DNA from 2 places in the Gracilibacillus pellucidus genome. Region 1 is predicted to be linked to the other one. Evidence: predicted binding sites of a transcription regulator. Region 1 holds the regulator's gene; the other holds the start of a gene.
What was found. Region 1 encodes LexA, which represses DNA repair genes until DNA is damaged. Its sites were predicted from a motif close to CGAACATATGTTCG; they were not measured.

Region 1 (15,282 bases):
TAACCATGTTCAGCATAATCTTTATCATGATACATACAAGCTTTATCTAGTAAATCTTTAGTAGATCCTTCACCATGTCCAGGACCGCACCAATTCCCCCATACAGGCAGTGTAAGTTTAGCAGTTACAGCCACTTTGTCACTTATGGACTGATCGTTGTCATTTATAGGCTGATCGCTTAATTGACCGCTCACCCTATTTAAGTTTTGTCCAACAAGCAAAAGAAATTCCGATTGATTATCTTCTTTAGCCTTAGCTAAATCAAAACTGACTTCACCATTTTCAGAAGTTGAACTATAATTTTATAATTCATTTAGCACTTCTTCTAAGTCACTGTTTTCATTGATTTCTGATGAAGAAGCATTAATTATTTCGGTAGGAACTGTGGATAATAGAGCAATAATTATTGTTGCCATTAGTAAATTGTTAATTTTTCATAAAAATTACATATCTCCTCTCTGTAAAAAAAAACTCCTTCATTTACAGATGAAATGACAATAAAATACTAATTGATTAATAATTACATTAGTATAATTTTGGATAAGTCTCAATCTTTTTTACAGAAAAAGAGTTTTTTCAACATAATTATACAAATGAATTAAGTTTGTTAAAGTACCAGAAATCCGGAAGAAGACGCTCCATCGAAATTATTCAGCAAAAGAATAACAAAAGTAAGAAATAGATTTTTGAGATTGACTAATATGTATTGACTAATATGTATAAATAATTTATTATTCAATTAACATATATAAGTGGATATAATTAACAAATTAAAGTGTTGAAGAGATGTAATCAGAAAGAACACTTAAGAGAGCTGATGGTGAATTTTATGATTTTTTTAATTGTGTTTTCCCCGAAAATTCGTAGTTTATAGAATTATTCGGGGAGGACTTTAATTGTCAGATAATAAAATAATATTAAAGAATAAGATTTTCAGGCGTTATATTTATGCATATTTGATAACTCTGGTTAATATTTGGGTTATTCCTACTCTTACCCCTATATTACTTAACAAACATTTTGGAATTGGGCAAGAGTTTGCATTTAGTATAGGTCTGCAGTGGTTACCGAGCATTTTATTAGGTCCTATTACCGCATTTTTAATTAGTAAATGGGGACCTCATAAAATGTATATATCTGTAATGTTTTTTTACTCTGCTATTCTAGCTTTATTATCTTTCGCTTCAAATTCAATTCATATTCAATTGTTAATATTTGCTCTAGGAATAGGGCAAGCCATAGCTTCACCCAGTTCTTTAACTTTAAGAGCTTATGTTATACCGATCGGTCTAGAAGTTGCTGGAAACTCAATAATTATTGGTATTCAAAGACTATCTAAGATTCTTGGTCCATTACTTGCTGGGCTATTAGTTTTATTATCAAGTGTAGAGATGTCATTTCTTGTTTCATCATTACTATGTATTCCTTCTATAATTGCTCTCTGTACAATTCCTTTATCGAGGGATAAAGGAAATATTAATAAAAGTAACAAAAGTGAGAAGTCTGATTTTAAAGTTAGATTATTAACATTATATAAAGCTAGTAAAAGCTTTTTGATACATGAGAAATTACTTATGGGGTTATTTGTAACTGCTGTTGGATATACAATTACTTTGGGTGCTTTAAAAATCTATTTATTTTCATTAGCAGATATATTAGGAGATTCAGAACAAATATATTCCTTTCTATTAGCATCTCAAGGTTTCGGTGCTTTAATAGGTGCAATCTTTAGCCAAGTAATAATATCACGACTACAAAAGAAACTAACTTTGGCTAAGATATATGCTCTAGTTAGTATTGCTGAAGGATTAACGCTCTTATTAATCAACATAGACCATAACCTGGTGCTTGTTACATGTGTTCTAATAATAGCAGCCATTTTTGAAACCTTGGCTTTTGTGACATATTTTACACTTCTCCAAAAAAAAATATCAAAAGAAAAACAAGGTATTTTTAATAGTTTGACTATGCCTATTATCGATTCCTCATATTTAATTGGCGTCGTATTATTAGGTTTTATAATTGATAAATACTCTTTATCTTTTATCTTATATATTGTTGTAAGCTTTACCATTTTAACTGTGCTTATGTTTATAAAGCCATTTATTCAAGAAAAGTTGTGACCACTAATAATGAAATAGATTGAGTATATAAAAAAAATCAGACAAAATCTTCAAATAAGATTATAAATAATGTTTCATAAGCAACAAGAGAAATGTAGTCATAAGCCTATATATAGGGTTATGACTATTTTTTATTTTACGATAAGTTAAGGGAAAGTGAAGGAAAGTCGAATCAATCATAGTTGCAAGAATACGGTCTAAAGCCACAGCCTTCCCAGGATTTAATAGGAAAAGTCAGTGTGCAGCTAAAAGATACAACTGGTAATATATTCCTAATTAATTATTGGGGTAAACTAGCGAAACAGAAGAGTTGAATAGCAATACAATAAACCCAATATGTCCATGTCCATTTAATTCTTTCATTTTTATTATTTTTTATATTCGGACACAATCGAGAGCAAAAATTTGCTTATTTATAAGACTCGTGCTTTGTTCGCAGTATCCCTATAAAATGAAAAAAAGAGTGCACATTTTATAATTCGACTTCCATTTCCATATCGCTAAAAACATGTTAACAGTGAAAGAGGAAGATTATCCCAAACCTTTTTGTAAAAAGGTATTGATAATATGTTGTTTCTTCATATACTTACATAGTTGTTGTTAAAATAAAAACCTAAAAACGATATTTTTTTATTGTAAAACGATAAAAATATGCTATAATTCAACTGAAGAATGATTAAGAGAGGTGTTTTTATGAAACATGGTTCTACACTTTTTTTGAAGGTAGCTGTACTATTTATTGGGTTACCAGTCCTAGCTCTATGCCTATTTGGACTAGTTCAAATAGCTAATAATCCAGTAAATCCAGAATATGCTTATATTTTATACCCTGTGTTAATAGGGATGTATCTATCAGTGGTTCCGTTTTACTTAGCGTTGTTTTGTGCTTTTAAACTTTTGAGTTATATTGATAAAAACAAAGCTTTTTCACAAATGTCTGTTAAGGCGCTAAAAAAGATAAAATATTGTGCTATTACAATAAGTAGCTTATATGTTGTTATCCTTCCATTTGTTTACCTTGTCGCAGAGAAAGATGATGCTCCAGGCCTTATTATAGTAGGAATGGTTCCTATCTTTGCTTCAATGATAATCGCTGTGTTTGCTGCTGTTTTACAGCGACTATTACAAGAAGCAATTGATATAAAAACGGAAAATGATTTAACAGTATGAGGTGATAACGATAGCAATTAGAATTCATATTGATGTAATACTCGCAAAAAGGAAAATGAGCGTAACGGAACTATCAAATAAAGTTGGTATAACGATGGCAAATCTTTCAGTACTGAAAAATGGGAAGGCAAAAGCGATTCGATTATCAACCTTGGATGCGATTTGTAAAGCGTTGGATTGCCAACCAGGCGATATTCTAGAACACATAGATGAAGAAGAAATAATAGGTTAAGCATCTGCAAAATTTAAGAATATATAATACGTTATATTCAAGATATTAACATTATTTATTATTCAGCCTATTTTATTTTTATTTGAAATCGAAGAAAGACACTTAAACAATACTAATACAATGAGAAAAGATTCAAACTAATCAATAAATATTTGCTAAAATAAACTTGTAGTAAATAATTGAGGGGGAAACGTCTGTTGAAAAGGCTTATCATGTTGGCTTTATTAGTATGTGGAGCTATTACTCTCGTTAGTTGCCAATCTCCAAAAGAACGAATGACATTATTAGATACCATAACTGAAATTTCCATTTCAAAATCTGGAGGGTATGGTGGAATAGATGAGAATTTTTTCTCTTCCTTTAGTAATTTAGAAATAACTTCAGCCTTCGAAGAAATTATGAAAAGTGCAAAATTAGAAGATGCAAAAATTAATGAGGACAAACCTGATTATGATATATTAGTTAATTATGAAAACGGAGATACACACTTATTACATTTGATATTGGGAGATAGATAAAGGTGAAATCAGTGTATTGATGTATGTTGGGCATGAACATAATGCCTATTTCGTATCACCAGATGCTACACTAGAATTAAGAAAACTGTTAATCACAGAAGAATAGCATTTATATTTTATTATCGTATTAACGAAGTGTTCGATTAACAAATAACTATTAAAAATGGAATCTCCAAATTATGGAGGTTCCATTTTCATAACGAATATCAACAGTAAACTTTAACAGAGCTTCATTTAAAAATAGCTAACATGCATCCTAATAGTTCTATCATGATACATGAGTCCGTAAAAAAACTCCCACTGATTTTTATATAGATGGTACATATTGCGGTTGTGTCTTTTGTTTTTGTGTTGCAACAAAAAGTAAAATGATTCCACTTACAAATAAAATGGTTTTTACAAATGAGAAGTCAGTGAAGCCCAATACCATTCTTAATAATCCTATAGCTCCAATTAATATTAATATGTAACAAAGTGCCAACTTGTTATTCATTCGTACACCTCCATTCTAAAGCATCACAAATAATATGTATGACATTTCCATTTTATCACATATTTCATTTATCCTCAATAAAAACTAGTCTATTATAACTATTTTGAAATTTCTTATTTGGCAAAAAAGATACCAATTACTCATATATCTTAGCAATAGCAAGTGTTATACTATCTTTGCTTGTTTTAAAAATACATATTATGTGAAGAAAGGAATTTTTTATTCATGAAAATTATGCACAAACTCTTCATTTTTCTGTGCCTTTGTGTTGTTTTATTTGGTTGTAGTTCAGAAGAAGCACAATCAACAGAAAATGGTGAGGATACCTCCAATCAAAAAACAGGAAACAATGAATTAACAGATTTAAACCTTTATGAAGAACATGATGGTGTTACAGTTGAACCACTGACAGATGTAGAACATAATCATTATCCACATCAGGAAATTTTAACAGAAAATTTTGTTGCATATTTAGACGAGGATGTTGCACTTGCACAACGAGAATCTACGGCTTGGGCAATGAATTGGAAAACTGGTGAACCGGTTTGGGAACCTAATGGTTATTTAAGATCATCTGCTTATTCCGAATTTAATGCTTATGACAAAAAGCTTTATTATAAGGAAGAAGATGAGTATAAAACAATTGGTATTTCTCTTAAACCAGAAGAAAACACAACAGCTGATATAAGTGAAGAAGAATACTTACAGCATGTTAGTCGTTATCAATCAGAAAATACTAGTTATATGGTAGATTCTGAAACTAGTGAAGATCATGTTATTCTTGAAGCGTATGACAAAGAAAGCTCAGAATTGTTATGGAGTACACCTTTACCGGAAATCGAGTCGATTCTTGATGGAGTAGAAGTGCTAGATAACTATGTTCATGTTGGGGGAGGTAGAATTCCTTATTTATATATTTTAGATAAAGAAACAGGTGATATCCTATACGAAGAAAAAGGATATTATACAGCTGGATTGCAAGTTGAAGATACAATCTATTTCGTAAAACAGCTAACGAATCATACATTCACTTTTTATAAGCTGGCCACAGATACTTGGGAATTGACAGAGTTAAGTACATTTGAAGATGTAGACCATGATTATGAGTATGGTAGATATTTAGAATATACAGATGGTATTTTAACTTATCATATGGCATTTGGAACAATTGGGATAGATACTTCTACTGGGGAACCATACATTAACTATTATTACGACGATGATGAAGGATTTGGAAATGACTATGTTTACACATTCATTCATGGGAATAATTTCTACCTTTTAAGTAGCAGTGTTGACCATACGGTTCTATCTATTTTGGATATTCAATCTAAGGAATTACTAAAACAATACCAATTAGATGAAGAAGTGATTGATATGGCTTCAACCGTTTCTGATGTATATAAAGTCCTTGATAATGACCGTTTTGTCATTATAACAAAAGAAGATGGTATTTATGAATTTGAATTAGCAGCATTTGAGTAAGGAGGGGATTTTTCCCCTCTTTTTTTGGTTCATTCTCGGTAGTGAAAAGAAGTGCTAATATCATATAAAAGCTTATAAATCACTACGAATCAAGCTAAATGAATAAACATCATAATAGGAACCATTATCATATACCCATGAACGTAAAAGCCCTTCTTTTTGAAAATGCAGTTTTTCTAACAGGTGATAAGAACGTACATTATCTAAGTCAACATATGCGGTAATTCTTTCTAAATTCCATTCTTTAAACACTTTTTCTAGAAAGAGGTGCAGCATTTCTGACGCAAAACCTTTTCCTTGCAGACGAGGTAATATGATATAGTCGATTTCACCTCGGTGATGTGTCCTATTGTATCGCTTCAATGTCACTACCCCCACAAATTCTTTGGTATCCTTCATTTTAGCTACATAACGTACTCCGGTATTAAATTCTTTCATTTTTTGATTCTTTTTAATAATGTCTAATGCTTCTTCCAAATTATTTATTGTTTTATGCCCGAAAAATTCCATCGTTTCTTGGTGAGAGTAGCACTTGTACAAACCATCTACATCTTGTTCAGATATTTCTTCTAATAGTATTCTATTATGTTCTAGCATCATTTCACCTCATTGTTTTCCAATAATTAGATTTTTATTATTATATCATCTTGATTTGGCCATTCAAATGATTAATAGCTAAAGCGCCGTTACAAAATAGCTAGTTAGTATTTATATTACTCATATAGGGATTTCATACGTCCTATTTAAAGTTAAGGAAAAGAGAGGAGGGGGAGCTTGGTCAAAATATTTATTGACCCTGGTCACGGGGGGACTGATTCAGGTGCAGTAGCTAACGATTTGATGGAAAAAGATATAACATTAATAATTGCAATGAAAATAAAAGAAAAATTAAGTGATTATGCGAATCTTTCGGTTCGTTTAAGTCGCATGAAGGATCGGACTGTTTCACTAAATCAACGTACGAATGCCGCAAACAGGTGGGGAGCAGATTATTTCGTTAGTATTCATGTGAATGCTGGTGGTGGAACAGGTTATGAAGATTATATTCATACTAATTCGACCAATTCTTCGCAAAGTAGTGAAAGACAAGAGACCATGCATAATGAAATCAATCGTTATATGGATTGGACGAACAGAGGGAAGAAGAATGCAAATTTTCATGTGTTACGTGAATCAAAAATGCCAGCCATTCTAACGGAAAATGGATTTATCGATTCAGAAGAGGATGCACAACAGTTAAAGGATTCCTCTTTTTTAGACAAAGTTGCGCAAGGTCATGTGAATGGGATTGTTCGTATCTTTAACTTAAAAAAGAAGGTAAGAGGAAATATATCACGTGCTGTAAGTGTGAAACCAAAAGAAGAACAATTATCTAATCGTTTAATCGTGGATGGTAGGTGGGGAAGCGAGACTACACGCGCCTTACAACGGGCATTAGGTACAGTGGAAGATGGCATCATTAGTAATCAAGTTAGAAATAGTGTGACAACGATGATCGTAAATGGGATAACATTTGGTAACGGTGGAAGTATGGTGATTCGATCGTTGCAAGATAAAGTTGGTGCATCAGCGGATGGTTTACTTGGTCCTGAAACAATTCGAAGGCTTCAAATGTATTTAGGAACACCAGTGGATGGGGTGATTAGTAATCCTTCAATGATGGTAAAAGAGCTGCAAAGACGGTTAAATGCAGACACATTCTAAAAAAGGCTAAACAAAAGTAATAACGACTATCGTAAATGCCCACACCAAACTTGGTGAAATCAGTAAAATAAAGAGAATCCTTAATGGAAAAAAATCTTGAATAAAGAAGGATGGGGTATAATGGCTTGCAATAAGTGTGGAAGAGTACAAAGTTCAGCAAGAGTCTCTACAAAGAAAAAAGCAAATGCAAGAAAAGAAATTATTGTTCCGAAAAAAGAGATAGTTGGTTGCAGCTGTAACGTAAAAGAACCAGCTATTAAACCAGCGAAATTAACGAATGATTGTGTCGTTGTAAATTCATTAGTAGGAACAAAGACAGTTCAAAAAGTGGCGGAAGCGACATTACCAATTACAGCGTTTGCTGGTTTAGGTGTGCTAGATGATATTGTATCAGTTAATGTAGTTCCAAATTTAGAAGGAGTTACACAAAATGCACGAGTTATCAGGGATAAAGTAGTCAACATCGGTCTACTTCCGGCATCCATTTCTATTTCGATTCTAGGTATTGAACTTCCTGTAACATTAGATACAAGTTTACCGTTCCAAGAGCATACAGATTTTCCAGGAGCATGTCCAGAAGATACACTAACGGAAACTCCATTAGAAATAGAGGGTATCTTTGTTCAGCCGGGTGTACCTGTAATTGGAGCTGCTGGTATTGATCTTGTTCAAGGTATTCTATTTAAAGTAGTATTGAAAACAACGATTACGGTTACACGACCAGTTATCCAAGATGCAAGCGGAAATGTTTGTGATGTTAATCCAAACCGTTGTGAAACGCCAGGCGCTATACCGACACAGACATTACCAGCACCGCCAAATGGTGGAGGCATTTTACCTTTACCATAGGTTAATCATCTAACAAGGTTAGTTAAGACTGGATAGTCAGTACAAAAAATGCAATCAACTGGCTGTTCTTGTTATATATTGGAGAAAGCTATGAAACTAGAATGAACAACGAAAGAAATAATTGCAAATCGCTGCACAGCTCTAGGATTTGCAGTCATTGAAGTATCAATTGCACTAAAAATAAAAGATCTTATGCCATGAGCAGTTCTGCGATAGTTGGAAAATGGCTAGCAAAATTAAAGTTAGTTTCATAATGAAATAAGAGTGAAAGGAAGCGATATAATGGCAAGTAACAATTGTGGTGTTAAAGTTGAGGTTCCTGCAAAACTACCTTTAAGACCAAAAGCGAAAAAGAAAGTAGAAGGTTGTAACTGTAATGTGACAGAACCAGTAATAAAACCAGCACAATTAACCAACGATTGTGTAGTAGTAAACTCATTAGTAGGAACAAAGACCGTACAAAAAGTGGCGGAGTCAACATTACCAATTACAGCGTTTGCTGGTTTAGGTGTGTTAGATGATATTGTTTCTGTTAATATTGTACCGAATTTAGATGCTGTAACACAAAATGCACGTGTTATTAAGGATAAAGTAGTTAATATTGGTCTTTTACCTGCATCCATTACAATCTCTATTTTAGATATTGAATTGCCCGTTACGTTGGATACTAGTCTTCCATTCCAAGAACACACCGACTTCCCTGGAGCATGTCCAGAAGATACGTTAACGGAAACACCATTGGAAATCGAAGGTATCTTTGTTCAGCCAGGTGTCCCTGTAATCGGGGCAGCAGGAATCGATCTTGTTCAAGGTATCCTATTTAAAGTAATCTTAAAAACAACGATTACGGTAACACGTCCAGTAATTCAAGACGCAAGCGGTAATATTTGTGATGTCAATCCAAATCGTTGCGAAACGCCAGGTGTTGCACCGACACACACATTACCAGCACCGCCAAACGGTGGAGGAATCCTGCCATAAAGTAAAAAGACATTTGATGAGTGTAAATTGGCCTGTATAAATCTTCTATACTCGATCAAAAGATTTCAGGTAGTCCTAACATGAAGAAAGATACGGTCTGCTACTATTTTTCTTTCAATGAGCATATATCTAGAAGTGACATTAGCAGATATTCCATTGACAAAGAGGTACCTTTGTTTAATTAGACGTACCAGTAATGTGGGATACAAGCGCTACAGTCATCACCATCATAAGAAAAATATCCTCTTGGCAGTATGAATCAATTGCCAAGGGGATTATTATGGGCAAAATAGTTAACATAATATTATTATGGTATTAAGAAAAAAGAAGTGCGACTATAATAGTGCGCACTCTATATCAGGCAGGAGGTATCCATTTAAACGGTTCGATATAACCCTACGACTTTCCCTAAAATACTAACATTTTCGTAAATTAATGGCTCCATTGTTGCATTTTCAGGCTGTAGGCGAATATGGTCTTTTTCTTTAAAGAAACGTTTAACCGTAGCCTCACTATCTTCTGTCATTGCAACAACAATATCTCCATTTTCAGCTGTGTTTTGCTGTTTAACTACTACTTTATCATCGTTTAAAATGCCAGCTTCTATCATACTATCGCCTTCAATAATCAATACAAATAATTGGTCGCTTGCATGCATTTCGTTATAAGGAATTGGGATATACTCTTCAATGTTTTCAACAGCAGTAATCGGTAGACCTGCTGTAACTTTCCCGATAACTGGTGCAAAAGTAGCCTCAGATTTTGGAATAGTAATTTCGCCTTCTTGTGGAAGGACTTCAATAGCCCTTGGCTTCGTAGGGTCACGACGAATGTAGCCTTTCTTTTCTAATCTAGCCAAGTGTCCATGAACAGTTGAGCTTGATGCTAGGCCGACCGCTTCCCCAATTTCACGAACAGATGGTGGATATCCTTTTAATTCTACTTGCTGTTTAATATAAGCCAAAATCTCTTCTTGCCGTTTTGATAGATTTGTCATATTAAAATCTCCTCACACGTATTATTTATTAAGTAAATTATAGCACAGCAACAATTGTTTTACAAACATTCGTTCGAAAAATCTGTTGACATGAACATTCGTTCGTGTATAATATGGTTACGAACAAAAGTTCTGTGGAGGGATAATATGTTAAAAAATTTATCGAAAGTTGACATTTTTTACTTAGTTGCCTTTATACTAGCTATTATCTTTTTATATTATTCTGTAGTAACTAGTTTATAAAGTAGGAGAGTAAGAAAAATGACTAATGCAATTATTTATTGTCGTGTAAGTACAGAGAAGGATGCACAAGAAACTTCTCTTAAAAGACAAGCAGAAGAACTACAATATTTCGCTAATCAATATAATTTTAATGTGTTTAAGACGATACAAGAGAAACAGAGCGGCTATGAGATTGAAAGAGAGGGTGTCTTTGAAATGTTAGAATCATTTCAAAATGGACAAGCTGACACCCTTCTGGTTCAGGATGAGACTAGACTAGGTAGAGGAAATACGAAAATAGCTTTGTTACATCAATTGAATCGTTTAGGTATATCGATTTACACATTATCACATAATGGTGAGCTTCATTTGTCAGAAGGGGATTCAATGGTTTTGCAAATTGTGTCCATAGTAGAAGAGTATCAGCGAAAATTACATAATGCCAAAATAAGACGAGGAATGAAAAAAGCAGTAAGCAACGGCTATAATCCAGCTAAAAACCTTTCTAATCAACATCTTGCGACAGGACGTGAGCGAAAAGAATTCCCGATTGAAGAAGTTGTTAGATTGAAGGGCAATAAGCTTACGTTTCAAGAGATTGCATCTGTTCTTAGAGGAATGGGTTATGATGTATCCAAAGCAACGGTACATCGCCGTTACCAAGAGTATCAAACACTTGAAAAATTACAAGATGAAGATTAGAATGATAGGGAGTATAGACGATGATGTCATATACTTTTTTTCATTTTTAAAAGGAATGAGGTGTACAATCTCGATGTTATCACAAGATAAAATTGCTCGAATTAATGAGCTTGCAAATAAATCGAAAAAAGAAGGCTTAACAGTAGAAGAAAAACAAGAACAAAAAGAATTACGTGAAGCTTATTTGAAAAATGTGAGAAAATCATTTAAAAATCATATGAAGGGGATGACAGTCGTTGACCCGAATGGGAATGACGTTACTCCGGAAAAACTTAAAAAGTTACAAAAGAAAAAGTAGTATTTTGCTGCTTTTTCTTTGTTTATACAAGAAAATTTTGTTAAACATTGCTGTTTTTGAAGAAAATGCTCTGTTTTTGAATAGAGATACTTGTCTTTGACTTCATTTCGTTATAGGATTATAGATGTGCGTACATATTTTTTTGTATATTGAAAGGGGACAAATTTACGATGGCAAAGCAAATTGAACAAAAGTCTATTAATGCTATTAGAACATTATCAATAGACGCTATTGAAAAAGCTAATTCTGGTCACCCAGGGTTGCCTATGGGCGCAGCACCAATGGCATATACTCTTTGGACTGAACACATGAACCATAACCCGAAAAGTTCTAAATGGTTTAACCGTGACCGTTTCGTATTATCAGCAGGACACGGGTCAATGTTGTTATACAGCTTACTACATTTAGCTGGTTATGATGTATCAATCGATGACCTAAAAGAATTTCGTCAATGGGGTTCTAAAACACCAGGTCACCCAGAAGTTCATCATACAGATGGAGTAGAAGCAACTACTGGACCACTTGGACAAGGTATTGCGATGAGTGTTGGTATGGCAATGGCTGAAAAACACTTAGAAGCTAAATATAATAAAGATGACTTCAATGTTGTAGATCACTACACATTTGCACTTGTAAGTGATGGTGACTTGATGGAAGGTATCTCACATGAAGCGGCATCTCTTGCTGGTCATTTGAAATTAGGCAAACTTATTGCACTATATGATTCTAATGATATTTCCTTAGATGGTGAGTTGAATAAAGCATTTTCGGAAAATGTAGAAGATCGTTTTAAAGCATATGGATGGCAAGTAATCCGTGTAGAAGACGGAACAGATACAGAATCTATCTCTAAAGCACTTACAGATGCAAAAGCAAACACTGATCAACCTACATTAATTGAAGTAAAAACAGTAATCGGATTTGGTTCTCCTAACAAATCTGGATCATCTGCATCACATGGTGCACCACTTGGTCAAGATGAAGTGAAACTAACAAAAGAAACTTATGCTTGGGATCATGAAGAATTTGCTGTTCCAGATGAAGTATACCAAGATTTTGAAACGAAAATTGTTGAAAACGGTAAAAAAGCTGAGCAAGAATGGAATGAACTATTCGATGCATATAAGAAAGCTTATCCTGAATTAAGCCAAGAATTAGAGGATGCAATTAATGACAAACTTCCAGAAGGATGGGAGAAAGAATTACCTGTATATGAAGCTGGTACTCATGCAGCAGCTACTCGTGCTACATCTGGTGAAGTGTTAAATGCGGTGGCTAAAGCAGTACCATCATTATTTGGTGGAAGTGCCGACTTAGCTGGATCTAACAAAACAAACCTAAAAGATGCTGGTGATTTCTCAGCAGCTGAACCTGACAAGCGTAATATTTGGTTTGGTGTACGTGAATTTGCTATGGCTGCAGCGCTTAATGGTATGGCATTACACGGTGGCTTAAAAGTGTTCGGTGGTACGTTCTTCGTATTCAGTGATTACTTACGTCCAGCAGTTCGTTTATCTGCTATTCAAAACCTACCTGTAACATATGTATTAACACATGATTCTATTGCAGTAGGGGAAGATGGTCCGACTCACGAGCCTGTTGAACAATTAGCAGCGTTTAGAGCAATGCCTAATCTTTCTGTTATCCGTCCTGCTGATGGAAATGAAGTACAAGCTGCGTGGCGTTTAGCTGTTGAATCTACTTCACAGCCAACTGCATTAGTACTTACACGCCAAAACTTGCCAACATTACCTGGTACTGCTGAACATGCGTATGAAGGTGTGAAAAAAGGTGGATATGTCATTAGTCCATCAACGAAAGAAACACCTGATGCAATTCTTGTTGCAACTGGATCTGAAGTACAGCTTGCAGTAAAAGCACAAGCAGCATTAAAAGAAGAAGGTAAAGATGTAAGTGTTGTAAGTATTCCGTCATTTGATCGTTTCGACAAACAAGATGCAGCTTACAAAGAATCTGTATTACCAAGCACAGTAAGAAAACGTGTTGGTATTGAAATGGCTTCTTCATTAGGTTGGGAGCGATATGTTGGCCTAGAAGGTAAAATTATTGCAATCGACACATTTGGTGCTTCTGCAAATGGTGACAAGATTATCGAAGAATATGGTTTCACTGTTGAAAATGTTGTGAAACATGTGAACGAATTATTCTAATATAATGGTTGATGGGACAGAGGAGAAGTTCCTCGTCCCATTTTCTTTTTTTAAACAGTAGTTATACATAAGTAGTGCTTGTATTATTAATCGACTTTTAATATACTGTATTAGAGAGAAATTGAAGGAGGAACAAGTAAATGAGCACTTGGATTTGGATTGTATTGCTCGTAGTTGCTTTGTTAGCCGGGATCGCCCTAGGCTTTTTTATCGCGAGAAAATACATGATGAGTTATTTAAAGAAAAACCCACCTATTAATGAGCAAATGTTAAGAACATTAATGATGCAGATGGGCCAAAAACCATCGCAGAAGAAAATTAAACAAATGATGCGTGCAATGAACAATCAAATGGATAGCAAATAGGTTTTCGGACCATATTATAGGGGTCTCTTAATAGTATAAAAAATGTAAGAAACTTATTTTCCAAGCCATTCTTTCTGTTAGAAAAAATGATAGCAGAGAGAATGGCTTGTAATGTTTTAAGCGTATGAGATTGAAAGCCTCCATTTAGTTGAGGGATATCTAAAACAAAAGTTTGTTATAGAAAAACTGCTTTAAAAATTAACGGATAACAATATTATTACAGAACAAGAGAAAAGCAAAATAACAAATATTTCGGAAGTAGACATTTTCAAAGAAAGAATTCAACTTTATAAAGTGAAAGATATCGATAATTATGTATTATAGAAAAAGGGATCCTTTAGGGTGCTTTTTCTTTTTGCTTAACGAATAGAAGCGGAATCAAAAAAAGATATGATTTCCATATTACATGGAAATCATATCAGGTAATTATTGTGATAAACCTTCGTAAATATTGTCTAGATTCCATTTCATCATGGAATAATAGCTATCTCCATTTTCGCCTTCTTCAGCAATAGAGTCTGTAAATACTTTTGAATAAATATCAATGCCTGTTTCTTTCGAGATAGTTTTCATTGGACGATCGTCTACACTGCTTTCGATAAATAGCGCAGGTACTTCCGTTTCATTTAATTTGGTCACAAGATCTTTGATTTGGTTTGGTGTTCCTTCTTCTTCCGTATTAATTTCCCAAATATAAGCAGATGGGATGTCGTAAGCTTTCGAGAAATATTTGAAACAACCTTCACTTGTGACAATCATTTTCTTATCATCAGAAATGGTTTGAAACTTATCTTTCGCTTCTGCATCTAATTCCTGTAATTTCGCAACATATTCTTCTAGATTCTCTTCATAAAACGCTTGGTTATCTGGGTCCTTTTCAGATAAATGCTTTGTGATATTTTGTGCATACACGATACCATTCTCTAAATTCAACCAAGCATGAGGGTCCTCTTTTCCTTCTTCATTGCTATC
Region 2 (15,282 bases), on a different contig from region 1:
TTTCGATGTTCGGATTTTTTCTGTCTAATTACTCTTTTGTCCCAGCTTCTTTTTTTATATAGTAAGACTAAAAATACCAACTTTATCCGTATAATAGGAGTAACTAGTTCATGTAGGAGTTGGCGCTATGAAAAAAATAACCATAGGATATACGGTATATGTATTAGTACTTTTTCTTTATTTTTATTATGTTTATCCTCTCACATCCTTTCATGATACACGTTATGGAGCGTTAGCTCATGCTTTTTTCTTTGCGATGTGGCCATTACAGCTATTGATGTTATACATACTAACAAAAAAAACAAATCTAATGGAACAACTGGAACGAATGCGATCAGAAATAAAGAAAGTGCTGTTATATGTTACGGTGCTAACCGTTCTAGATTATGTGGTTCATTTCCCGTTTCGCTTCATTTGGTATCAAATCACGATAAAAGAAGGAATAGGGACTCAAGATTTCTTATCTTGGCTAGCAGAACGATTACTACATACCGGCATGTTTTGGCTAGTGCTCTTTTTCATCATACTTACGGTACGAGCAATGATGAAAAAATGGCCGAACTTATGGGGCTTGATGCTTTGGCTTTTTGCCATTCCAGTGGTTCTATTTGTTGTATTCGTACAACCGATTTGGATTGATCCGTTGTTCGATGATTTTACCTCATTGCCAGAAGGAGAGTTACGCGAAGAAATCGAAACGTTAACAGAAGATGCGGGCATTAATGATGCAACACTGCTCGTTGCAAATAAAAGTGAGAAAACATCTACCTATAATGCTTATGTGACAGGTATCTTCCAGCATACACGGATTGTGTTATGGGATACGACCATTCTTGGCATGGATCAGAATGAAATTTTATTTATTATGGCCCATGAGATCGCGCATTATATTTATCATCACGTGTACTGGGGAGTTGGCTTATATCTTTTGCTGACACTTGTTGTATGTATCATATTGCAACAATGGACTCGTTCTTGGAAAAGCATATATTCCTTGCCGTCCTTAACTAAACTATTATTGATAACCGTAACAATACTCATGCTCACCCAGCCTCTATCACTTTGGGTATCTAGGGAGATGGAAAATCAAGCAGACCGATATGCGATTGAGCATACGGAAAACTTATATCCGGCATTGACAAGCTATCGTTTGCTTGCTGAACAATCTAAAGCAGATATCTCACCAGCACCATGGATTAGTTGGTTTCGTTCTAGTCACCCTTCTATAGCAGAGCGTATGGAACGAATCAAAGAAGAAATAGAGAATCGTGAAACAAATCCATCATTTGATTCGTATAGGTAATAGAGGTGATGGCATTGACTCATTATTATCAAAAAATTGTAAAGGCTCAAGAAGATAAGCGCAAATTAAATCGATGCAAACACGAACGAAAAGAATTAGCTGTTGAGTTAGAAACGTTAGAGCAACAAAAACAGGAATGCTACCAACAACTGCAAGATGAAAAAATTGATGTTGAAAAGCTAGAGTCTTTTAGTGTAGCGAATATCTTTTATTCAATTACTGGTCAAAAGGCTGAAAAACTAGATGAAGAGAAGCAGGAAGTCGCAAGAGCGCAATTACGTTATCAAGAAGCAAAAGCATCTGTTCAAGATGTGCGAGAAGATATCTCCGCATTGGATCAACAAATCTGTGCATTAGGAGAGCCTGATGTTCGTTATCAGCACTTATTAGAAGAGAAGTATCAATATTTGTTAGATACTAATCATGAAAGTGGACAACAAGCACTTGACGTATTAGATAAACTGGGCAACATGCAAGACGAGAAAACGGAAATTGCCGAAGCGATTGATGCAGGCGAAAAGGTAAAACGAGCTCTATCATCAGCACTATCTTCACTAGATAAGGCGAAGAACTGGGGAACGGTTGATATGTTTGGTGGAGGCTTGATTTCCACTTCTTTAAAACATAGCCATATCGATGACGCTAAGCAAGCTACACATGATGCCCAGCGTTTATTACGGAAATTTTCACATGAATTAAATGATATCGGTAAATCTTTTCAAACGAATGTGGAGATTTCTGGCGGATTAACGTTTGCTGATTACTTTTTTGATGGTCTTATTGTAGACTGGTTTGTACAAGATAAAATTAACCAGTCAGAACAGCAAGTAAGTGAGATGTATCAAAAAGTAGAGGAGACGATTTCACAGCTAATACGTCTCAATCATGATGTTAGCAACAACATTGATCAAGCAAACCATATATGGGAACAGCTTATCTATCATGCAAATTAGGGAAACCCTCGATTCACAGTCGAGGACTTTTTTTAATCCGACATTAGTGTGCACCAAAAGTCGGGTGTGCTTATCCTTTTTCTGCTATTCTTTAGTCAAGGAGGTCATGTAATGAGTGGATTACGAGAACTAAATCAAGCATTGGATTACATCGAGGAGCATCTTACTGATGAGATGGATTATGCAAAAGTAGCTAGTATCGCTTGTTGTTCAGAGTATCATTTCAAACGAATGTTTTCTTTTTTAGCTGGAATTGCCTTATCTGAATATATTCGCCGACGACGTTTAACTGTTGCTGCATTCGAATTACAAAATAGTAATACAAGAGTGATTGATATTGCTATCAAATGTGGCTATCAATCTCCAGATTCCTTTGCAAGGGCTTTTCGTGATTTGCATGGTATTAACCCATCTGAAGTAAAACTGAATGGTTCACTATTGAAATCTTTTCCAAAAATGACCTTCCAATTATCAATTGAAGGAGGAAATGAGATGAATTATCGTATCGAAGAAAGGGACTCTTTCCGAATTGTTGGTGTCCAAAAACGGGTGCCAATTATTTTTGAAGGGGAGAATCCAGAGATCACTGCCATGTGGAAATCACTGAACAAGGAGAAAATAGCACAATTGAAAGAGTTCGTGAACACAGAACCTGCTGGGATCATTCAAGCATCCACCAATTTCTCAGAAGGACGTATGGAGGAAGAGGGAGAATTGGATCATTATATTGGGGTTGCTACAACAAAAGAGAGCCCAGAACAATGGAGTTCATTGGAGGTTCCAGCTTATACTTGGGCAGTTTTTGAATCAATTGGCCCCTTTCCACAACACTTGCAAGAAACATGGGGAAGAATTTATTCAGAATGGTTTCCTTCCTCTCATTATCAGCAAACGAAAGGTCCAGAGATTCTTTGGAATGAAAATAGTGATTTTAATTCATCAACTTTCAAATGTGAGATTTGGATACCAGTTGAGAAGAAATAAATAGACTTTTAGCAGAAAAAAACGATACAAACGGTCTATAAGAAGCATTTCCGAGAATAAATTAAATAATAGGACAAGTACTCTAGTGAAAGAATGAAGGATAAAGTGCTGCTATATCCTTCATTCTTTATTTGCTTGGAAAATAGTAATGTCATCACCAATCGGTATAATCAAGGGTTCTGAGGGTGATTAACGCTTAACTTTTTCTTTATTCTGTTCAGACTCCTTTTACTTAGGTTTTTCTGTTGTCACTAACTGCTCCTGATCTGTAATATAAAAATCCATTTCTGGTCGTTCGTTAATCAAGTTTAGTTGTTCCAATTTAAAAAAGTTCACTTTACGGTATGGATCATGATCAATGACTGGTAATTCTTTTGTTTGTGCGATATATTGATCGACTGCTTGTTGGACTTGATCTAATGCATGTGCGATATGTTTGTCTTCTTCTTCAAATAAATCATACGTCTCCTTCGACATATAATAGTTCTTTTCTGGAATCGCCTTCAAAATAGGTGCTAATAATGTGTAGTCCAATGATAAATCATCTTGAATTAAAATTTTAAGTGGGATGTTTGGTGGTAAGTCTTTGCTGTAGGTATGGATGGCAGATCGTACTTCTTCTAACGATATTGCTTTTGTTGGGAATTTTTCCTTCTTGTCTTTTCTCTTTTTAAACCACAAATGATTCACCTCGCTTTTTGCGCAAATTTTAGTAAAAAAGGCCACTCAGTTGCTCTATTTAAGAAAATTATAGCAAATTTCAAGAAAAATAGTAGTGTGAATAGAAAAATAGGGCTTTTATCGTATGTTTGATTTCGAAAATGCCAATAACTTGTTACATTATAGGGGAATAAGTAAAAGGAGGAAGATAAATGGAAATGTTAATGGAGAAAGTTAGAGAAATTAGTCCGAAAACGTTGGCAGTTGTAGGTCACAAGACAGAGCAGGGGTACCTTACTAGAGTGATTGAGTATGAGGAAGTAGATGACTATGAAACTACTTTCAGTGCTCAAAAAGTAATGGATATGACGTGCAAATCATTTGGCATTAGTTTAAAAGGATTGATGGAAGGTACAAAAATGTTAAGTAAAATTACACATAAGCCACCAATTGCGATCGATCGGATAAGCGGGATGTATTTTTTTCCTGTCGAATCCCCTCTGAAAAAAACATGTACATGGATTGCTCATTCACACGTATTAGAACTGGAAAAAGTGGAACCACATTTAACAAGAGTAGTATTTAAAAATGGCCGCGATTTAGTGTTAGAAGTTTCTTATGCTTCGCTGATCAATCAATTGTACCGCACTGCTCAATATCGTTACCTGCTTAATAACAAGGTCCAGGATATCCTCGAAGTTTCTCAACAAGTAGCCGAAGCAAAATGGCATAAAGGGATCTAAATTAGTCATTTTCATTTTCTCTGTCTGTCCCCCCACTTTATCTTTTAATTTTGAAGTGGGGGATTACGGACGACAGCAAGAATCATTGTTTATATTAAAAATTTAAATGAATAGAAAAGGTATAGACAAAAATAAAATGATTATAGGAAATAAAGCGATTTTTAATGGTGTCCATTGTTTGGAAAAATAATCAACAGGATTTTTTGCTGGCGCATAAAGCCAGTTTGCGATCCGTTGTGATAATGATTTTTTTAGTGGAATTTCTGGTACTTCTATTTCAAATTCATCTAGTTTTTGATGTAATTCATCTGGAATATCATGCTTATTCATTATCATCAACCTCCAATAGGTGTTTAAGCTGTCTTAATGAGGTGTGTAGCCTTGACTTTACTGTTCCTATGGGAATTTGCAAAATATCTGCAATCTCTTTTTGACTTAAATCATGATAATAAGAAAATATAATTACAGACCTATGTTCATGCTTTAATTGCTGTAAGGCAGTACGAATTGTAAGTTTTTCTTCTAGTGAAACAGGTTCTTCTTGGTGTTGTTCGTATAAAAAAGGGAGTAGCTTTTTAAATTTATTTTGTCTTTTTAGTTTAGTTATCGTTAATTGATAAGCGATTCTAAACAAAAAGGTGCGAATATGGGACTTAGTGGGATCAAAATCATCTGCATATTTTTGAAATTTAATAAATGTATCCTGGACAATATCATAGCTTAATGCTTCATCTTGTGTGTAGCGGTAGGTGAACTGATAAATTTGTTGATGGTAAGTGTTAAATAGGTTTTCTATCTGGATAGGATCATTTGAACTCATCAGACCACCGCTCTTTAATTCCTTTATATACATACGCTAATCGAGTAATAAACCAAATGAATGTGACTAAAGAAAAAACGAATGTTTGGTGAAGGAAAAATTGTACCCAAGGGTTTTCAATATTCTCTCCTGAAAGCAAACAGACAAATAATCCAGTAATACATATAAATGTATAAATAGCAGCTACGATCATAGTATAATCCCATCTAGTCCAGTAAAAATAAAGATCTGATTTTTTAAAATCGATATTCCCCAGTCTGTCTTTTACTACTTTTTTGTTCATCGTAGCGATGAGCGTGACAAATAATCCACCTAAAACATTGGCAACGATCACACTAATCAACCAACCTATTTCCATTTTTATCATCTCCTTCATTTATTTATACCATTAATGGAGATGAAAGGTTCATTTTTTGAAAGAAATTACAGTTTTATTTTTTCCTTTTCTGAAGATACGGAATCATAAGCGTGTGCTAACAACTCTTCTAAAATCACTTCGACTTTTTTGCGAATAGCAGGATTAAAGTAATTTCGTTTTTCCTCTTTTCCTTTACAAAGGAACAAGTAAGAGGTGAACGAATCTTTTTTTTCAGCAGCTAATACTTGGATTTTCTCCTGTTGCATCTTCTTACGTAATTCTCGTCGCTCATTTGTTGCGTTTTTCTCCATCTTCTCTAATAGTGCAATATATGGTTCATTTATTTTAAATGGGGATAATTGGTTCATCTTTTGTAAATCATGTTTAATGACAGTTAAAGCCATTGATAAAAATAGAAAACGTGAAGCTAACTGCCACTCTTGTTCGTTTAAATATCTCATTTTCCATTTCCACCTCCACAAGAACGTTTGTTCTTATTATATGCTTACTTTAAAAAAAATGCAACATTTTAAGCAAAATAATAGGAATTTTTTGTGAAAGAGTAGGAAATGAGAAGAAAACGTATTAAAATATAGTGAAAAGAAAGTTTTTCGTCATATGAAGGAGTTATACAAGGCATGATAGCATACAATATAAGTAATTTAATCCATATAAATGTTGATCAAATAGATGCATTAATTGAAGCAAATGAATATGGTAAATTAATTGACTTTCTTCTGAAAAGTTATGCGAGCTTAGGTCCAATCCCAGGTTTTTTACTTCCGTTTATAGAGTCATTTCTCCCTTTTTTACCAATTATTTTATTTGTGGTAACAAATGCTGCGGCATATGGTTTGTTAGAAGGTTTTCTTTTGTCTTGGTCTGGTACGAGTGCTGGAACTATTGTCGTGTTCATTTTGGTAAGACGCTATCAACATTTGAGGTTTTTTAGATGGCTAAGTAGAAATAAACAAGTATCGAAAGTAACAAATTGGTTATCTCGTCACGGATTTGGACCACTATTTTTGTTGCTTTGCTTTCCATTTTCACCGACAGCGATTATTAATGTTGTAGCTGCCTTAACAAGTATGGGACTTTATCAATTTGTGTTAGCTGTCTTACTAGGTAAAGGTGTGATGGTATTTACCATATCGTATGTTGGAGAAAGTATTACTTCTTTTGCTGAAAACCCAATGAGAACGATTATAGTGGCGATAAGTGTAGTCATTCTTTGGGTGGTCGGAAAATATATAGAGAGCTATTTACAAAAAAGATCTGAGGAAAAAGATGGAGATAAAATGAATTAAATTTTTCCAAATGGGGTAAATTAGTAATAAAGAAAGTCCCTTTGGAGGGAAATGCTATGAAGAAAAAACGGATTTGGCAGATAGTACGTATTGTTATTTTTGCTTCTTTGTTGACCATCTTCTTCCGTTCTTATCTATTTGCGAGTTATGCTGTAAATGGTAAGTCAATGGAACCAACGCTATATGATGGGAATCTATTAATGGTTAACAAAATGGTATATGATATGATGGATATTAATCGGTTTGATGTGATTGTTTTTCATGCCAATGAAACAGAAGATTATGTAAAGAGAGTAATAGGTATACCAGGTGATGAGATAACTTATTCAGACGATGTATTATATGTGAATGATGAACCAGTTGATGAGCCTTATTTAGAACCGTATAGAGAACAAGTGGAACGATTAACAGAAGATTTAACGTTGGAAGACTTAACAGGAGAAACGACTGTACCAGAAGGACAATTGTTTGTATTAGGAGATAATCGAACGAAAAGTTATGATAGTAGAGATATAGGATTTGTTGACCAAGGTTCAGTAGTCGGAAAAGTCGATATTCGCTATTGGCCAGTATCAGATATTAATTTTACATTTATTAAATAAGGAAAGTATTTCAAATAAAAGCTCGTTCTAGCAAAGTATGTTTGTGGAGCGGCTTCTTTTTTTGTGGAATTATATGGTATAATCGTGGTGAGAAAAGAAGGCGTAACAAGTATTTATAAAAAATTAAAAAAGAGGTGTGAGATGACAACTATTTATAAGAGTAAAGGTGGTAAACAGGTATTACATGATAAATACGAAAAATACTTGAACACTTTACTCTTCGATGTGGGAAGAGAGTATGTAGAGACTAGGTTTGGGGAAACACATGTACTTGTGGCAGGACCAGAGGATGGCCAACCGGTTTTTGTTTTTCAGGGTGGTAACTGTATTAATCCGATGACACTTTCATGGTTCTCATCATTAGCTAAACGTTATAGGATATATGCTCCTGATACAATTGGTCATCCTGGGCTTAGTGCTGAAACTAGAATATCTGCAGAAGACCAAAGTTTCCCTCAATGGATTGAAGATGTAATGGAGCATTATCACATTCAAAAATGTGCATTTGTCGGACCATCTTATGGTGGTGGGATTATTCTTCGGTTAGCGACATTCATGCCGGAAAAGATAGCGTGTGCTGTTTTAGTAGCTCCAGCAGGTATTAATCTTGGCTCTAAACGGCGTATGATAAAGGATGTTTTATATCCACTTATTTGTTTCCGCATTACTTCATCAAAGAAACACCTCAAAAAAATGACAAATGCTATGTCGGATAATATGATGAAAGACATCGATAGTGAGTTAATCGGGGATGTCATGAAATATGTCAAGCTCGAACAGAACATGCCTAAACTTACAAACAAAGAAGAATTAGCAAACTATCGTGCTCCTACTTTAATAATCGCAGGGCAGAAGGATATTTTTTTTCCGGAAAGTAAAATACATGATAAAGCAAAAGAGATTATTCCTAATTTAGTAGCATTTAAAAGTTATGACATGAGTCATTTTCCTTCAGAAGAGTATCTAGTGAAAATGAATAAAGAGATCAGGATGTTTCTTGATAAGTATTATGAAGAAAGTGAGATAATGCATAGGAATAGGGTAAACTCCTTGTAATGCTTGTTTTAGGAGATGTACAGTAGAGCGAGAAAATAGGTGAATAAGAGGCGGTAATTCTTGCCGTCTCTTTGAGAAGTGAGATTTAACCGATAATCAATCTATTAGGAACGACAGCAATATTGGTCAATTTTTTTAGCAATCCTTGTTAATGGAATGAATAGGTAAGTATGTTACAATTCTTTTGAAAACGCTTACCAAAATAAAGAGATTCTGAAGAAATTGACGAATATTGTTTAATAGAAGCGTTTCTTATATCAAGGAGGGGTACAAAGTGAAGGGATACCATGTATTAAAGGCAAGTATGTTTAGTTTGTTGTTCGTAATATGTGTGGCGTGTTCGAGTAGTTCCAGTGCTGGTCAATCAGATGAAATTACCATCATGGCTAATTTAACATCTGCTCAAGCGCCAGCAAGTGATAACCCCATTATTGAAAAAATAGAAGAAGCTACAGATACAAAACTAGACATCACATGGGTAATGGATGAAGTATACGATGAGAAGATGAACGCAGTTATTGCAACAAGTACAGTTCCTCAAGCTTTGTTTGTGAAAAATCAAGATTCATTTAAAAAGATGAAAGATTCCATCGATGAAAATCAATACTGGGATATTGAGCCGTTTCTTGAGGATTATGAGTATTTACGTAATCTGAATCCCGATGTATTGGACAATACTAGAGTGAATGGTAAATTGTATACTTTATATTCCGGGCGTGACGCATCACGATGGGGATTGATTTATCGTAAAGATTGGGCAGATAATTTAGGGTTAGATGCACCGACAAACACGGATGAATTATATGAAATGTTTCGAGCATTTACAGAAGATGATCCTAATAACAGTGGTGAAGACGATACAATTGGTGTAGCAGCAGCTTCAGACCTTGTATATGGTGGTTTTAAATTTACTAGTTCATACTTTGGAACACCGAACAATTGGGGCGAAAAAGATGGTGAACTACTTCCAGAATTTATGTTTGATGAATATATCGATACGATGGATTTCTTTAAAGATTTAAGAGGAAAAGGTTATGTAAACCAAGACTTTCCTGCGACGAGCCAAAGTGATCAAAATGATATGTTAATAACAGGTAAGGCTGGAGCGGTAGTAAGTTGTATTTGTAGCGCAGGAAGCTTTCAAGATCAATTACAAGCAAGTGATCCAGATGCAGTATTAGATGTACAAAATCGCATTTCAGGACCAAATAATGGCCCAGGTAACTGGTCTAATTCGGGTTATGGATCGGTTGTGTTATTTCCGAAAGCATCTAACGAAACAGAGGAAGACTTAAGAAACGTATTAGCCTTTTTTAATGAATTAATGAAACCTGAAAATTATAATTTACTTACTTATGGGATTGAAGGAACACATTATGAAGTGGTAGACGGTAAAGCGAAAGGTATCGAATCTGCCACAGAACAATCACAACGTGAAGTTCGTCCGGTTTTAGGACTTGTTATTGGTGATGAAACAACGGTCGATGCATATCAGCCATATCCGAAAAATGAACTATATGCGAAACAATATGAACAAATTCGTGATAATAACAACATTTTAATTAATGATCCAACCGCACCACTTGATTCAGAGACATTTGGTCAAAAAGGTGGAGCACTTCAGCAAATTATCGATGACGCAACGTCTAATTATATGCTAGGTGATCTTGATTTAGATGGATTCAATGAAGAGATAGACAGATGGAAAGCAGAAGGTGGAGAGCAAGTAATCGAAGAATATAATGAAGCATATCAACAATAAGTAAAGTAGGTGTGATGGAATGAGTTATGATATCACTAAAGTAGAAGAGAAGTATCAGCTAACGATTGATTTGATTGTTGATCAACATAGTAAAGTAGATGAAATACAAGGGAAAAAGGTATATACAACGGTTGCTTCCGCTTTAAGTAGTATAGAAGATGGAGCGGGCAACATTTTTATAGCAAAAGGAATCTATTATGAAAAGTTAGAAATAACCTCTCCATCTGTTACACTAGTTGGAGAGGATCGTGATCAAACGATTCTAACTTATGATGTAGCGAGTGGGACAAAGAAAGATGATGGTTCCACATATGGTACGTTTGAAAGTGCAAGTGTAATCGTCAAACAAGCTAATTTCACTGCTTATCATCTAACATTTGCGAATGGCTTTGACTACATGGCAGAGTATACGAAAAATGAGAATGATGAAACAAGAATGAAAAATGTTCAGGCCGTTGCTTTTCGGACTGCAGAAGCAAGTAATCACACGAAAATAATAGGATGTCGTTTTAAAGGATATCAAGATACGTTGCTTGTAGATAAAGGAACACACTATTTCAAAGACTGTATGATTGAAGGTGCCGTTGATTTTATTTTTGGAGCAGGGCAAGCAGTTTTTGAAGAATGTGACATTATTTCTTTAGATAGAGGAGAGTCCTTTAATAATGGATATATTACAGCAGCAAGCACTTCTATTCATACACCGTATGGTTATTTATTTGAAGCTTGCCACTTATTAAAGGAATCAGCTACAATGAAAAATGAAACCGTTTATTTAGGAAGACCTTGGCACCCAGGTGGAGATCCAGATGCACAAGCAAGTGTTTTGTTTTATCGTTGTAATATGGACGGCCATATTAAACGTGAAGCATGGACAGAAATGGGAGGGTTTTCGCCAATGGATGCAAGGTTGTATGAATATCAAAATCAAGGGGAAGGTTCTGCTGTTAATGAGAACAGAAGAGAGTTACCAGAGAACGAAGCAGATGCGTTTCGTCATTACTTAAGAGAACGTTGTATAAAGTGAGACTTCAATCAGTGGGAGTGTGTGACTCCCACTGATTGCTAGCGAAACTTATCAGGGCGTTAGCGTCCGTTTATCCCCCACTTACCTTCTTTGTTTTCACTCGAAATTTGAAGTGGGGGTTTTACAGACGTTTGCTCCGTGATAAATAATTAATCACAGAGGTGACTTTTCATGGGAGAATTATCAGTACCAGTTCAAGATGAATATGTACCAGGCTTTTTAATCCAAGATAAGAAGGAACCTTCGCAAATGCCTATCTATCATCGACATGTAGGTTATGAGATTGTATGGCTGAAAGAAGGAGAGGCAATGTACATGTTTGAAGAAAAGGTATATCGGTTACGAAAAAATGCGATTCTTCTTTTTAAAAGCTCCGAATTCCACCGGGTAAGTTTAAAAGAAGGAGCAACATATGAGCGAATCGTCGTGATGTTTACCGAAGATTTTCTCCCTGATAGTCATCCTATTTATCAAACATTTTCTTCTTTTTTAGAGCAGCTTTCTTCACCACATTTCTTATTGAATCTATTCGTCTGGCAAACAGAAAAACTACAAGTGATTACAGATAATTTATTGCTAGAGCACAGGCAGCAAGATAGTTGGAAACAAAAAGAGGCGATTGAATTATATTTATTAGAATTGTTACTTTTTATTTGTCGAGAAGTCAAAAATGAACATAAAGATATCCTTTATCAAAAAATAGAACAACATCAAAATAAAAAAATGGCTGTTCATGACCGGTTAATTAAAGAGATAAATGATGTTTGGAACACGGATTGGCGACTAGATAACATCGCAGCAAAATTACATATGAGTAAGTATTATGTGTCTCATTTTTTTAAAGAAGAATTTGGCGTGACGATTCAAGAATATATTTTGCAAAGAAGGGTATTTGAAGCAAATAAATTACTATCAGAAACAGATATACCAATCCATCAGATTGCGGAATATGTTGGTTTTATGTCTGCTTCTAGTTTTAATAGAAGATATAAGGAAAAGACAGGAATTACGCCGAATCAATATCGGAAAAACAATAAGCATTTCGAAACATAGAAAATGCAGATGAAGATAAAGATAAAGGAGACGGCACAATGGAACAAACAATAGTAAACCTACAAGAATATAGTCCTGAATGGAAGAAACAATTTGATCTAGAGAAGGAGCAGCTTGTAACTGTTTTGATGCCACAAGTAATTGCAATAGAACATATTGGCAGTACTTCTGTTGAAGGGATAATGGCAAAGCCGATTATAGATATTCTTGTCGGTATGAAAGATTTGCGGGAGGTCCATGACTTTGTGCAACCATTAAAAAAGCTCGGTTATGAGTATGTGCCTAAGCAAGAGTTAAAGGATAGACGCTTTTTTAGGAAAGGTGAATGGGGAAAAGGAACTGTTCATTTGCATATTTGTGAATTCGGCAGTAGTGAATGGATAGAAAAAATACTATTCCGAGATTATCTAAGGTCACATACAGAGGCAGCTAAAGAATATGAAGAAATGAAAAAGAAACTAGCTTTTAGCTATAAATATGAGCGACAGACATATACGAAGAAGAAAGAGCCATTTATCAAGAGGATAATAGAGAAAGCTAGAACATAAGTTTATCATGGTGTAAAGGCCTGTAAAAACCCTATTGTTTTCATTACTTTCAAAATGTTGAAACTAATGAAAACAACTAAGATAGACATAAGAAGCCACTGAAAATCAAGAGATTCTCAGTGGCTTTTACATGACTTGGATTATTTCTCTACATCATCCATCTCAACAGCTTCATCCATCTCGATATCGATATCATCATCAGGACTGTCAAACATACCTGGCTCCGCATTTTTATTATTGCTGACCCGTATTTCTACTGTATAGTCCATCGACACATACTCATTAAATTGACTCATACCTACAACGGTTCCTTTTACTTCTGGAGCGTCAACATATTTGACGATATAGGAAATGCTTGCTCCTTTTGATTGATAATCATCGTAAAATGCTCGAGGTAGATCGCCTTCCAGTTGGCCACGATAATCTCGTAAATATGGTTTGCCTTCTGAATACGTAACGGTAATATTTTGATTATCTTGTTCTGTTATCTCTGTTCCTGGTTCAATGGACTGTGCAATAAGTTGTCCGTATTTAACATTATTATGGAATTGTTGTTTAACGGTAACGTTTAAACCTTCATAATTCATTGCTTCATCCATCGTTAAGGAAGCAAAGTTAGGTACTTCTGTTGCTTCTCCAAGTGAAATAGTGATTTTCATCTTTTCTTTTTTGGCAATCATTTCTTCAGGATCAATGTTTTGCTTGCTTACAAGTCCGGTCTCTATTTTTTTCGATGGCTTTTCTTTGAAGCTAATTTCTATATCATTTGCTTCTGCCCATTGCTCTACTTCTTCTTTTGTTTTGCTGACAAAGTTTGGAACCTTAATATCTTTTTTGAACACTTCTTCACCTTTGGAAAAGTAGACAGTAGCATTGTCTTGGCGCTTATACTCTTCTTCATTTATAGACTCATCTCTAATCACAAAACGAGTGAAATCCCCGTTTTCAATATCTTCACTGTATTCTGTTACGATTTGAAGATTATCCGCCTTATTTTCGTCTTTCCATGCTTCTGCTTCACTCAATGTCATTTCTTCGAAGGCTGGCAACTCGATATGTGCTTCAGGATCTGCACCGATGCTACTAGTTAACGTGATTGTTGAGCCTTTTTTCACGCGTTTACCTTGTTTAACCGCTTGTTCGATAACTTGGTTAGCATCATATTCCATGCTATATTCTTGTTCTAGAGCTATTTCCATCTTGTTTTCGTCCGCCCATTTTCTTGCTTCGGCAACAGGTTCACCGATAAAGCTTTCCATTTTTACGTATTGCGTAAAGTAGTAAATGAACCCGATTAATAGAAGAAAGATAGCGCCACTCCCGATATAAATCAACAATTTGATTCGCTTATTTCGTTGATAATTCGGATCAATTTCAATTTGATCGTTGTGCTCAGTAGTCTCAGGTGTATATGTTTCTTGTTTCGGTGTTGGAGATGTTGTTTTTTTCTTAGGCGATTCTTTTGTTTCTTCTTTTTCTTGCTTCGGTTGTTGTTCTACTGGATTTTTCTTCTTTTTATCTAACTTATCGTAATTATCTTTATCAAAATTGGAAAGGAAATCACTCATGGTTATGCAAGACGCCTTTCTTTAGATAAAATGTTTGATCAGATTGTTGGGCAATATCGTTAGAATGGGTAACCATTACGATGCATTTATTGTGCTCATGGGCTAAATTCATAAAAATATCGATAATTTCTTTTTCCATTTCTTCATCTAAATTTCCGGTCGGCTCATCGGCAAGAATAAGTTCCACATTTGTTGAGAGCGCACGTGCAATTGCTACACGCTGTTGCTCTCCACCAGACAGTTTATTGACAGTACGGTCCGCTTTATCTCGAGAGATGCCAATGTAATCTAACAAATTATAAGCAACTGTTTTATGTTCGTTAGGTAGTTCATTTTGCGTAATCGACATAGCTATTAGTACATTCTCTACTGCTGTAAAAGTAGGGATGAGGTTGTAACTTTGAAAAATAATCCCGATTTTATTACGACGATATGTTTCGTGACCGATTGCTTCAAGATTTTGACCGTTGAATAGCACCTCACCAGTGTGTGGTTTATCCATGGCGCTTAGTAGTGATAGTAACGTTGTTTTACCTGA

Region 2: SH601_RS07045 (YhjD family protein) is a predicted target of LexA. The motif match lies at 6,303-6,316, and genes of this name have one in related genera.

The regions. Positions count from the first base shown of each region.
Region 1 is NZ_JAWZSR010000008.1:114,564-129,845, forward strand. It holds gene SH601_RS13615 (hypothetical protein) at 1-221, opposite strand, end outside; gene SH601_RS13620 (MFS transporter) at 897-2,123, shown strand; gene SH601_RS13625 (DUF2975 domain-containing protein) at 2,817-3,293, shown strand; gene SH601_RS13630 (helix-turn-helix domain-containing protein) at 3,304-3,525, shown strand; gene SH601_RS13635 (hypothetical protein) at 3,723-4,043, shown strand; gene SH601_RS13640 (hypothetical protein) at 4,351-4,536, opposite strand; gene SH601_RS13645 (hypothetical protein) at 4,762-6,021, shown strand; gene SH601_RS13650 (GNAT family N-acetyltransferase) at 6,094-6,618, opposite strand; gene SH601_RS17660 (N-acetylmuramoyl-L-alanine amidase family protein) at 6,796-7,725, shown strand; gene SH601_RS13660 (hypothetical protein) at 7,846-8,574, shown strand; gene SH601_RS13665 (hypothetical protein) at 8,857-9,555, shown strand; gene lexA (transcriptional repressor LexA) at 9,932-10,552, opposite strand; gene SH601_RS13675 (YneB family resolvase-like protein) at 10,814-11,476, shown strand; gene SH601_RS13680 (DUF896 domain-containing protein) at 11,550-11,774, shown strand; gene tkt (transketolase) at 11,945-13,945, shown strand; gene SH601_RS13690 (YneF family protein) at 14,086-14,310, shown strand; gene SH601_RS13695 (metal ABC transporter substrate-binding lipoprotein) at 14,737-15,282, opposite strand, start outside.
Region 2 is NZ_JAWZSR010000003.1:283,668-298,949, forward strand. It holds gene SH601_RS07005 (M48 family metalloprotease) at 128-1,303, shown strand; gene SH601_RS07010 (hypothetical protein) at 1,318-2,256, shown strand; gene SH601_RS07015 (AraC family transcriptional regulator) at 2,368-3,240, shown strand; gene SH601_RS07020 (DUF3939 domain-containing protein) at 3,469-3,921, opposite strand; gene SH601_RS07025 (competence protein ComK) at 4,113-4,643, shown strand; gene SH601_RS07030 (hypothetical protein) at 4,746-4,973, opposite strand; gene SH601_RS07035 (RNA polymerase sigma factor) at 4,966-5,463, opposite strand; gene SH601_RS07040 (hypothetical protein) at 5,450-5,821, opposite strand; gene SH601_RS07045 (YhjD family protein) at 5,887-6,282, opposite strand; gene SH601_RS07050 (TVP38/TMEM64 family protein) at 6,460-7,128, shown strand; gene lepB (signal peptidase I) at 7,185-7,730, shown strand; gene SH601_RS07060 (alpha/beta fold hydrolase) at 7,872-8,786, shown strand; gene SH601_RS07065 (extracellular solute-binding protein) at 9,061-10,548, shown strand; gene SH601_RS07070 (pectinesterase family protein) at 10,568-11,575, shown strand; gene SH601_RS07075 (AraC family transcriptional regulator) at 11,747-12,628, shown strand; gene SH601_RS07080 (GrpB family protein) at 12,667-13,176, shown strand; gene SH601_RS07085 (PASTA domain-containing protein) at 13,317-14,744, opposite strand; gene SH601_RS07090 (ABC transporter ATP-binding protein) at 14,737-15,282, opposite strand, start outside.